One region of the Pseudomonas sp. SDO55104_S430 genome, then DNA from elsewhere that is predicted to be linked to it. Evidence: predicted binding sites of a transcription regulator. Region 1 holds the regulator's gene; the other holds the start of a gene.
What was found. Region 1 encodes sigma-54, which starts transcription at its own class of promoters, with help from an activator protein. Its sites were predicted from a motif close to ANTGGCATNNANNTTGCTNT; they were not measured.

Region 1 (6,375 bases):
ATGCTCGCGAGGCTTACTTGCAGGCGTTGGCCCTGGCTCAGGTGCTGTTCGAGCGCTGGGCGAATGCCGATGAAGCGGTGGCGGCCTGCGTGATTTCCCATCACAACCTGGCGGACCTGCATCTGCGTCTGAATCAGCCGGAGGAGAGCGCCGAATACCTGTGCGCCATCCACCAGCGGCTGTTGCAGACCATGCAGGACTCGCGGTTGCCGCAAGCCTTGCGCGAAGCCGCGTTGCGTCAGAGCAGCAAGACCTATGTCGAACTGCTGAATTTCATCAGCGAACACGGCGAATACCCGCGCACCCATCGCTTGCTGCACATCGATGCCGCTTCGCCTGCGCCTCACCATCATGGAGTTCATTGAAATGGCTTTTACCTTGCCTGCCTTGCCGTACGCCTACGACGCCCTGGAACCGCACATCGATGCGCAGACCATGGAGATTCACTACACCAAGCATCACCAGACCTACATCAACAACCTGAACGCCGCGGTCGAAGGCACCGAGTTCGCCGAATGGCCCGTGGAAAAACTGGTCGCCGCCGTGCAGCAACTGCCGGAGAAACTGCGTGCAGCGGTGATCAATCAGGGCGGCGGTCACGCCAACCATTCGCTGTTCTGGGAAGTCATGGCGCCCCACGGCGGCGGCAAGCCCGAAGGCGCTTTGGCCAAGGCCATCGACGAGCAACTGGGCGGTCTGGACAGTTTCAAGGAGGCCTTCACCAAGGCGGCGCTGACCCGCTTCGGCAGTGGTTGGGCCTGGCTGAGCGTCACACCGCAGAAGACTCTGATAGTGGAAAGCAGCGGTAACCAGGACAGCCCGTTGATGAATGGCAACACACCGATTCTCGGTCTGGATGTCTGGGAACACGCTTACTACCTGCGATATCAGAATCGCCGTCCGGAATACATCAGCGCGTTTTACAACGTGATCAACTGGCCCGAAGTCGCTGCGCGCTATCAGGCTGCTTTGAATTAAGTCCACCCGCACACAATCCAAGGCTGAATATGGGCACTGAAACACTGGCGATCGGAAGTGGACGAATGTTTCGTTACGCGTTTGGATCGCTGTTAGTGCTGGCGGGCATGAGCTTGCTGGTGGCGCACGGGCTGGAGTGGCTGAATCTGGAGCCGAGGTTGTCGAGGGCACTGCAGGGCGGTGCTATCTGCGCCCTCGGCACCGCGCTCGGGGCGTTGCCGGTACTGGTGATTCGGCGCATGCCCCAAGCGCTCAGCGATACGTTGTTGGGATTTGGCGCCGGCGTGATGCTGGCGGCGACCGCGTTCTCGTTGATCGTGCCCGGCATTGCCGCGGCGGAAAAACTCGGCATGACGCCGTGGGGCGCCAGTGGCCTGATCTGTTTCGGCATCATGCTCGGCGCGTTCGGTCTGTTCCTGGTCGATCGCAAGGTGTCCGGCGCATCCCCGGAAGAGCTCATCGGTACCCTTGAGCGTCCGGTCATTCCGCCACGGATCTGGCTGTTCGTGTTCGCGATCATTGCCCATAACATTCCCGAAGGCATGGCGGTGGGCGTGTCCGCCGGTGGCGGCATGCCGGACGCCGACAGCCTGGCCATGGGCATTGCCCTGCAGGATGTGCCGGAGGGGCTGGTGATTGCTTTGGTATTGGCCGGGGCGGGGATGTCGCGGTTCAAGGCGTTCCTGATCGGTGCGGCGTCAGGTCTGGTCGAACCGGTGTTCGCGCTGTTGTGCGCGTGGTTGGTGAGCCTGGCTGAATTGCTGTTGCCGTTGGGTCTGGCATTGGCGGCGGGGGCGATGTTGCTGGTGGTGACTCACGAAGTCATCCCGGAGTCGCGTCGCAATGGTCACGACAAGCTGGCCAGCCTTGGGTTGTTGATCGGCTTTTGCCTGATGATGGTGATGGATACGGCGTTGGGCTGACTGCACCCTGTAGCAGCCGGACGCAGGCTGCGCCAGCTGCTACAGGGGCTGCGGTGTTATTCGCCTTCGTCGAAATAGTTGTTTATCAAGGCAACCAGCGCATCCATCGCTTCCTGATCCTGCGCACCTTCCGTACTCAGGTGGATCATGGTGCCCTTGCCGGCGGCAAGCATCATCATGGCCATGATGCTTTTGCCGTCCACGGTGGATTCCGGCGTGCGGCCGACCCGGATGGTGCAATCCTTGAATTGGCCGGCGACCCCGACGAATTTTGCAGATGCCCGGGCATGCAGACCCAGTTTGTTGATGATTTCGATTTCCCGAGCAGGCATCGCGATGTGAATCCTTTAGCTGAGGTCGCGGTGGCGGACCTGGACGTTCTTCAAAGATTGCTGCAGGGTCTTGGCCAGCCGTTCGGTCAGATAGACAGAACGGTGATGCCCGCCAGTGCAACCGATGGCAATGGTGACATAGGCGCGATTACTGGCAGCAAAGCGGGGCAACCATTTGAGCAAATAAGTGGATATGTCCTGAAACATCTCTTCAACATCCGGCTGTGCCGCCAGGTACTCGGCAACCGGTAAATCGAGACCGGACTGCGCGCGCAACTCCGGCTTCCAGTAAGGATTGGGCAGGCAGCGCACATCGAACACCAGATCGGCGTCCACCGGCATGCCGCGCTTGAAGCCGAAAGACTCCACCAGGAACGCAGTGCCGGGCTCCGGCTGGTTCAGCAGGCGTAGCTTGATCGAATCGCGCAGCTGATAGAGGTTCAGGTTGGTGGTATCGAGTTTCAGATCTGCCAGGTCGGCAATCGGGTCCAGCAGGATCTTTTCGTCGGTGATCGCTTCAGCGAGCGAGCGGTTGGCATTGCTCAGCGGGTGGCGGCGACGAGTTTCAGAAAAGCGCTTGAGCAGGGTCTCGTCGTCGGCATCCAGGTACAGGACATCGCACTGGATATGCCGGCTGCGGACTTCTTCCAACAACTCCGGGAACCGTGACAAATGGCTAGGCAGGTTGCGGGCGTCGATGGACACCGCCACCAGCGGTTGTAGCAGTTCGGTATGGATCAGCGCGCGTTCGGCCAGTTCAGGCAGCAATCCGGCGGGCAGGTTGTCGATGCAGTAGTAGCCGTTGTCCTCGAGTACATCGAGGGCGGTACTTTTACCTGAGCCGGAGCGGCCGCTGACGATGATCAAGCGCATGGTTACGGCCTGTTTTGCTCGTCCAGGACAACCTGATACAAGGCTTCATTGCTCGGGGCGCTGCGCAGTTTTTCGCGCACATCCTTGCGGTCGAGCATGCTGGCGATCTGGCGCAACAGCTCCAGATGGGCGTCGGTGGCGGCTTCCGGGACCAGCAGGACAAACAGCAGGTCGACCGGGGCGCCATCGATCGCATCGAAATCGATAGGGGCATCCAGGTGCATCAGCGCGCTGATGGGCGAGGTGCAACCCTTGAGGCGGCAATGAGGAATGGCGATGCCGTTGCCAAAACCCGTAGAGCCGAGTTTTTCACGGGCAATCAATGCCTCGAAGACAACTTGCATCTCCAGATCCGGAAAACTGCGGTGGATAAGGTTGGCAATTTGTTCGAGGGCTTTCTTTTTACTGCCTCCCGGCACGTTCACCAGGGAACGGCCGGGGGTCAGGATATTTTCAAGTCGGATCATGGGTAGGGAGTGTTAACGACCGGTAGCGCCCTGGAGGAGGCTCTGGGTCTTTTCCTTATGCTTTTTGAGTTGTTTGTCCAGCTTGTCGGTCAGTGCGTCGATCGCTGCGTACATGTCGGTATGTTCCGCGTTGGCGACCACTTCACTGCCGGGAATATGCAGGGTGGCTTCGATTTTCTGCTTCAGTTTTTCGACCGTCATCGTGACCTGCACGTTGGTGATCTTGTCGAAATGTCGCTCCAATCGATCGAGTTTTTCGCCGATGTAGGTGCGAAGAGGTTCGGTCACTTCCAGTTGGTGTCCACTGATGTTGACTTGCATACAGCTTCTCCTTCGTTGCCAGTGCATAAAGCGGCAGGCACAAATTACCTGCCACTGGAACGCTGTGGCGTGGCCCTACATCAACCGCTTGCGTTCGCTCGAAGGCGCGATCCCGAGGGATTCGCGGTACTTGGCGACGGTGCGGCGAGCCACCTGAATGCCTTGTGCCTCCAGTAAACCAGCGATCTTGCTGTCACTCAACGGCTTTTTCTGATTTTCAGCGGCAACCAGTTTTTTGATGATCGCGCGGATCGCCGTGGACGAGCATTCTCCGCCTTCAGAGGTGCTGACGTGGCTGGAGAAAAAGTATTTCAGCTCGTAGATGCCCCGAGGGGTATGCATGAATTTCTGGGTGGTCACCCGGGAAATCGTCGACTCGTGCATGCCCACCGCTTCGGCGATGTCGTGCAGGACCAGCGGCTTCATGGCCTCGTCGCCGTACTCCAGGAAGCCGCGCTGATGCTCGACGATCTGGGTGGCCACTTTCATCAGGGTTTCGTTGCGGCTCTGCAGGCTCTTGATGAACCAGCGGGCTTCCTGCAACTGATTGCGCATGAAGGTGTTATCGGCGCTGGTGTCGGCGCGGCGCACGAAACCGGCGTACTGGGCGTTGACCCGCAGCCGAGGCACCGACTCCTGGTTGAGTTCCACCAGCCAGCGCTCGTTGTCCTTGCGCACGATCACGTCGGGCACCACGTATTCGGCTTCGGTGGACTCGATCTGCGAGCCCGGACGCGGGTTGAGGCTCTGGACCAGTTCGATCACCTGGCGCAGCTCGTCTTCCTTGAGCTTCATGCGGCGCATCAGCTGGCTGTAATCGCGGCTGCCGAGCAGGTCGATGAAGTCGGTGACCAGGCGCTTGGCTTCGGTCAGCCAAGGGGTCTTGGCGGGCAGCTGGCGCAATTGCAGCAGCAGACACTCGCCCAGGTTGCGGGCGCCGATGCCGGCGGGTTCGAATTGCTGGATGCGGTGCAGGACGGCTTCGATCTCGTCCAGCTCGATGTCGAGTTCCGGATCGAAGGCTTCGTGGATTTCTTCGAGGGTTTCGTCGAGGTAGCCCTGATTGTTGATGCAATCGATCAGGGTCACGGCGATCAGGCGGTCGGTGTCGGACATCGGCGCCAGGTTCAATTGCCACAGCAGATGGCTTTGCAGGCTTTCACCGGCCGACGTGCGGGTGGTGAAGTCCCATTCGTCGTCATCGTTGCTGGGCAGGCTGCTGGCGCTGGTCTGGTAGACATCTTCCCAGGCGGTGTCGACGGGCAGTTCGTTGGGAATGCGTTCGTTCCAGTCACCTTCCTCGAGGTTGTCGACGGTTGGTGCGCTTTCCTGGTAGGAGGGTTCCTGGATTTCCGTGTTTGGCTTCTGTTCGACGTTGTCGGCCATCGGATCGGAGTTGTCGAAGTCGTCGCCTTCTTCCTGGCGTTCGAGCATCGGATTGGACTCCAGGGCCTCCTGGATTTCCTGTTGCAGGTCCAGGGTCGACAATTGGAGCAGGCGGATGGCCTGTTGCAGCTGCGGTGTCATCGTCAGCTGCTGGCCCATTCTCAAGACTAGCGATGGTTTCATGGCAGGGGCTTAACACCTTATTCCGGCGCACATGCGCCATCCACTACAGGGCGCCGAAGCGCCAAACATAAGCAAATTATATGCCTGATATTGCAGTGTTTGCCTAGAGCGCTGTAACAATAAAAAAGTGTTGATTTTTTATCGAGACAAGCGCTCGGTCGACCAGCCTCGCACCAAGGTGCTTATAGGCGGAACTCGTGGCCCAGATACACTTCCTTGACCAGGTCATTGGCCAGGATCGTCTCGGAGTCGCCTTCTGCAATCAACTGCCCATCATTGACGATATAGGCGGTTTCGCAGATGTCCAGCGTCTCGCGGACGTTGTGGTCGGTGATCAGCACGCCAATGCCCTTGGCCTTGAGGTGGTGAATGATCTGTTTGATGTCGCCGACCGAGATCGGGTCCACGCCGGCGAAGGGTTCGTCGAGCAGGATGAACTTGGGGTTGGTGGCCAGCGCACGGGCGATTTCCACGCGGCGACGTTCACCACCGGACAGGCTCATGCCCAGGTTGTCGCGAATGTGGCTGATGTGGAATTCCTGCAGCAGGCTTTCCAGTTCGCGACGACGGCCTGCCTTGTCGAGCTCCTTGCGGGTCTCCAGGATCGCCATGATGTTGTCGGCTACCGAGAGCTTGCGGAAGATCGATGCTTCCTGCGGCAGGTAGCCGATACCGGCTTTGGCGCGACCGTGCATCGGCTGGTGGCTGACGTCCAGGTCGTCGATCAGCACGCGGCCCTGATCGGCTCGTACCAGGCCGACGATCATGTAGAAGCAGGTGGTCTTGCCGGCGCCGTTAGGGCCGAGCAGGCCGACGATCTGACCGCTGTCGATGGACAGGCTGACGTCACGCACGACCTGGCGGCTCTTGTAGCTCTTGGCCAGATGCTGAGCTTTCAGAGTTGCCATTTAC
Region 2 (5,234 bases), on a different contig from region 1:
GCGCTTCGGTGGCCGAGCGCATCGACTTGAGCATCTCGCCAAGGAACAGCGACTCGAACTCCTGCGCCACTTTGCGCATGTTCGCGTCGCTGTTCTTGTCGCCGACCTTGAGTTGGTTCAACCGGTTCAGGTCGGAAAACGAGCCGGAATCGCTGCTGCTGATTCGGCCGCTCTTGTACATATCCATTCGGTTCGTCCTCAGATCACGATCAGGTCGGCTTGCAATGCGCCGGCCTGTTTCAGTGCTTCGAGGATCGCCATCAAGTCACCTGGCGCCGCGCCGACCTGGTTCACCGCACGCACGATTTCGTCGAGGGTGGTCCCGGGCCCGAACTTGAACATCGGTTTGGCTTCCTGCTGGGCGTTGACCCGCGAGCGCGGCACCACGGCCGTCTGCCCGTTGGACAGCGGGCCCGGCTGGCTGACAATCGGGTCTTCGGTGATGGTCACGGTTAGGCTGCCGTGAGTCACGGCGGCCGGCGAAACCTTGACGTTCTGGCCGATCACGATGGTACCGGTACGGGAGTTGATGATGACTTTAGCCACCGCCTGACCCGGATCGATTTCGAGGTTTTCCAGCATCGACAGATAGTCGACGCGCTGGCTCGGATCCAGAGGCGCGGTGACGCGAACCGAGCCGCCATCGATGGCCTGGGCCACGCCTGGACCGAGCATGTCGTTGATCTTGTCGACGATGCGCTTGGCCGTGGTGAAGTCGGAACGGTTGAGGTTCAGTGTCAGGCTATTGCCCTGGTTGAAGCCGCTCGGTACTGCGCGTTCCACCGATGCACCGCCAGGGATGCGACCGGCCGACGGCACGTTGACGGTGATCTTCGAACCGTCGCGACCTTCGGCGTCGAAGCCACCGACCACCAGGTTGCCCTGGGCCACGGCGTAGACGTTGCCGTCGATACCCTTGAGCGGTGTCAGCAGCAGCGTACCGCCGCGCAGGCTCTTGGAGTTACCTATGGAGGAAACGGTGATATCCACCTGCTGACCCGGCTTGGCGAACGCCGGCAGATCGGCACTGATCGATACCGCCGCCACGTTTTTCAACTGCACGTTGCCCGATCCCGGCGGCACCTTGATTCCGAACTGCGAGAGCATGTTGTTGAAGGTCTGCAGGGTGAACGGCGTCTGGGTCGTCTGGTCACCGGTACCGTTAAGCCCGACCACCAGGCCGTAACCGATCAACTGGTTGGAACGTACGCCGGAAATGCTGGCGATGTCCTTCAGGCGTTCGGCTTGGGCATTGAAAGCTGCCGACAACAGAACGGCGGCCATCATGAGACTTCTGAAATTCAACATGCTCAACTGGAAAGCCACCTAGAAAGGGAACAACGGGCTGAGGAAGAAACGGTCGAACCAGCCTGGCTGACTCGCATCGGCAAACGAACCGGTACCCGAATAGGTGATGCGCGCGTCGGCCACACGGGTCGACGACACGGTGTTGTCGGTGGCGATGTCATCGGCACGAACCAGACCGGCGATGCGCACCAGCTCGTCACCGGTGTTGAGGGTCATCCACTTCTCGCCGCGTACCGCGATGATGCCGTTGGGCAACACATCGGCCACGGTCACGGTGATCGAGCCGGTCAGGGTGTTGCCTTGCGCAGCCTTGCTGTCACCCTTGGTCGCGCGATCGCCTTCATAGCCCGCTTCCAGACTAAGGTCGCCACTGCCAAACGGGTTGTTGGTGCTTGGGGTAGAGCCGAACAGCGAGCTCAGGCCGATGTTGGCCTTGCTGTTCTTGCCAATCTGCGAGTTGGCGTTTTTGCTGGCCTGGGTCTTCTCGTTCAGGGTGATGGTGATGATGTCACCGACCCGGAACGCCTTGCGGTCGCTGTAGAGATTCTGTTCGAACCCGGCCTGATAGATCGAGCCGTTGTTCGCGGCAGCCGGCAGCGGCGTGCGCGGCAGCACCGGGGCGTAGTAAGGATCATTGGGCTTGGGCGTCGGAGCGACGCAACCTGCAAGCGCGGTGATCCCACTCAATGCCATAACAGAGACGAAGCGTTTCATGACCCTTACCTCACGGTGTAGCAGGCGGCCGGGGGACCGCCTTGTAGACTGATTACAGATTCTGCGTAACGAACGAGAGCATCTGGTCGGCGGTGGAGATCACCTTGGAGTTCATTTCGTAGGCGCGCTGAGTGGTGATCATGTTGACCATCTCTTCAACGGTGCTGACGTTGGAGGTTTCCAGGGTGTTCTGCAGCGTGGTACCGAAACCGGCCAGGCCAGGAGTACCCACTTCCGGCGCGCCACTGGCGCCGGTTTCCAGGAACAGGTTGCCGCCCACGGCCTGAAGGCCGGCCGGGTTGATGAAGTCGGCGGTCTGCAGGTTGCCGATCACCTGGGAAGCCGGGTTGCCGGCCGTGGTGATGGACACGGTGCCGTCCTTGCCGACGGTGAACGTCTGGGCATCGTTCGGAATGACGATGGCCGGCTGCAAGGCGAAACCGCTGGCGTTGACGATCTGGCCGTTGGAATCCAGGTGGAAGGTACCGTCACGGGTGTAGGCCGTGGTGCCGTCCGGTTGCAGGATCTGGAAGAAACCGCGACCGTCGATGGCCATGTCCAGCGGCTGTTCGGTGGTTTGCAGGCTACCGGCGTTGAAGTTTTTCTGGGTGCCGACGATGCGCACACCGGTACCCACTTGCAGACCCGACGGCAGTTCGCTGTCCTGGGTCGACTGGGCGCCTGGCTGACGCTTGATCTGGTAGAGCAGGTCCTGGAACTCGGCGCGATCACGCTTGAAACCCGTGGTCGACACGTTGGCCAGGTTGTTGGAAATCGTGGTCAGGTTGGTGTCCTGGGCGGACAGACCGGTTTTGGCAACCCATAGAGCCGGAAGCATTCAATTCTCCTCGTTCGCCTGTTTTACGGCGCGACGTTCTGATAATTAGCTGATCTGCAAGACCCGAGCCATGGCTTGGTCGTCTTCTTTGGCGGTGTTCATCATCTTGACGTGAAGCTCGAACTGCTTGGACAGGGCCAGCACCGAAGTCATCTCGTCCACGGCATTGACGTTGCTCGATTCGAGGAATCCCGACACCAGTTTGACGTTGGCATCGGCTTGCGCCGGCTGGCCGTCCTTGGTGTGGATCGAACCGTCCAGGCCCTTGGTCATGTTCTTGAAGTCCGGATTGACCAGCTTGATGCGGTCGACTTCGGCCATGACCCGTGGGTCCTCGCCCATCGAGCGGATACTGATGGTGCCGTCTTCGCCTACTTCGATCTGCTGCTGGGGCGGCACGGCGATCGGGCCGCCGTTGCCGATCACCGGCATGCCGTTGCCGGCACGCAATACGCCTAATGCATCGACCACCAGACTGCCAGTGCGCACATAGCTTTCACCACCGTCCGGGTTCTGCACCGCCAGCCAGCCGTTACCTTGCACGGCAACATCGAGATCACGACCGGTTTCCACCAGGGAGCCCGGAGTGAAGTCGGTAGCCGGGCGCTCGGACATGGCAAACGCACGCGCCGGAAAGCTGTCGCCGAACACCGGCATCGAGCGCGCCTGCTCCAGGTCTTTCTGGAAACCGTTGGTGGAGATGTTCGCCAGGTTGTTGGCATGAGCCCTTTGCGCCAGTGCATTCTGGCTGGCGCCGGTCATTGCCACATAAAGGTACTTGTCCACAATCTATCCTCTGCCTGCCGGACGTTTGCCGCCCACTGCTGTACTGATCAGCCATAAGCAATTTGCAGACCAACTTGGTTTTAGTCGCGTAAGGTGCGGGAAACAAAGGGGTTGGGAGAGTTTGTGGGGATTTTCAGGAAAGGCTGAAGTCGAAAAACCGGCGGTGTCATGCCGGTAAGAGGCAAAACATGGAACGACTCACTCCCTGTGGCGAGGGGGCTTGCCCCCGTTGGGCTGCGCAGCAGTCCCATCTTTTGGGGCTGCTTCGCAACCCAACGGGGCGGTGCGACGTTTCGACAAGCCCCCTCGCCACAGTGCAATCAGGCGTTGTCTTTGCCGACGTCGTACTCACGCAACTTGTTGGCAATGGTGGTATGGGAAACCCCAAGGCGCTTGCCCAGTTGCCGACTGCTCGGATGCTCGGAATACAGGCTTTCCAGCACTGCTTTTTCGAATCGGCCGACGATCTCGTCCAGGTTGCCCTCCAGCGAAAAATCCCCCAAGGGCTGGCGCACACCGTAGTCCGGCAGTCGAATGTGCTCGGCCTTGACGGTGCCGCCGTCGCACAGGGAAACCGCCTGGAACAGCACGTTTTCCAACTGCCGAACATTGCCCGGCCAATGATAATGACTGAGCCGATCCATCGCCGCCGGCGCCAGTTTCGGCAGCGGGCAGCCAATCTGCCGACTGGCCTGATCGAGAAAGTGCTCCACCAGCGGCGGCAAACCGTCGAGGCATTCGCGTAGCGGCGGAATGTGCAGCGACAGCACGTTCAGGCGGTGATACAGGTCCTGGCGAAACTCGCCGCGGGCGCACAACTCGGATAGGTCGACCTGGGTCGCACAGATCACCCGCACATCGAGATACACCTCTTCATCGCTGCCGACCCGACGGAAGCATCCGTCCTGCAGAAAGCGCAGCAGCTTCACCTGCAAGCGCGGGCTCATCTCGCCGACCCCGTCAAGAAACAGTGTCCCGCCCGCCGTCAGCTCCAGCAGCCCGAGCTTGCCCTCGGCCCGCGCCCCTTCGAAGGCTCCAGGGCCATAGCCAAAAAGCTCGGTCTCGGCCATGGACTCCGGCAACCCGGCACAGTTGAGCGCCATCAGCGGTGATTGCCCCCGCGGACTGGCCAGATGACAGGCCCGCGCCAGCAACTCCTTGCCGGTCCCGGTTTCGCCTTCTATTAATAGCGGTGCATCCAGTGGCGCCATGCGCCGGGCTTCACGCACCACCGCGGCCATCACCCTGGAGCTCTGGAAGATGCTGTCGAACCCGCGCAGTTCCTGCTTGCGCACGTTATAGATGCGCTCCCCTACCCGGTCGGCGCGATGCAGCGTCAACACCGCACCGGCCATGGCCTCGCTGTCGTCGTGCTCCGATTGCAACGGCGCGATGTCGGCCAGGAATACATCGCCCTTGACCTTGACCCGCATCCCGTTGATCCGCGATTTGTTGGCGCGCACCAGTTCCGGCAGGTCGAAATCTTCGGCATAACGCGACAGCGGAATGCCCGGCACTTCATCGACCCGCACCCCGAGCAACTGCGCCGCCGCGCGGTTAGCGGCAACGATGGAGCCGCCCATGTCGA

Region 2: the regulator sigma-54 is predicted to act here: its motif matches at 3,701-3,720, upstream of ACW9JE_RS05030 (flagellar basal body rod protein FlgF).

What each region holds. Positions count from the first base shown of each region.
Region 1 is NZ_JBSVXG010000032.1:18,968-25,342, forward strand. It holds gene ACW9JE_RS08720 (hypothetical protein) at 1-365, shown strand, start outside; gene ACW9JE_RS08725 (superoxide dismutase) at 367-978, shown strand; gene ACW9JE_RS08730 (ZIP family metal transporter) at 1,008-1,901, shown strand; gene ACW9JE_RS08735 (HPr family phosphocarrier protein) at 1,958-2,233, opposite strand; gene rapZ (RNase adapter RapZ) at 2,249-3,106, opposite strand; gene ptsN (PTS IIA-like nitrogen regulatory protein PtsN) at 3,109-3,573, opposite strand; gene hpf (ribosome hibernation-promoting factor, HPF/YfiA family) at 3,586-3,894, opposite strand; gene ACW9JE_RS08755 (RNA polymerase factor sigma-54) at 3,970-5,463, opposite strand; gene lptB (LPS export ABC transporter ATP-binding protein) at 5,646-6,371, opposite strand; gene lptA (lipopolysaccharide transport periplasmic protein LptA) at 6,372-6,375, opposite strand, start outside.
Region 2 is NZ_JBSVXG010000015.1:30,492-35,725, forward strand. It holds gene flgJ (flagellar assembly peptidoglycan hydrolase FlgJ) at 1-187, opposite strand, end outside; gene ACW9JE_RS05015 (flagellar basal body P-ring protein FlgI) at 199-1,308, opposite strand; gene flgH (flagellar basal body L-ring protein FlgH) at 1,327-2,022, opposite strand; gene flgG (flagellar basal-body rod protein FlgG) at 2,075-2,860, opposite strand; gene ACW9JE_RS05030 (flagellar basal body rod protein FlgF) at 2,906-3,646, opposite strand; gene ACW9JE_RS05035 (sigma-54-dependent transcriptional regulator) at 3,967-5,234, opposite strand, start outside.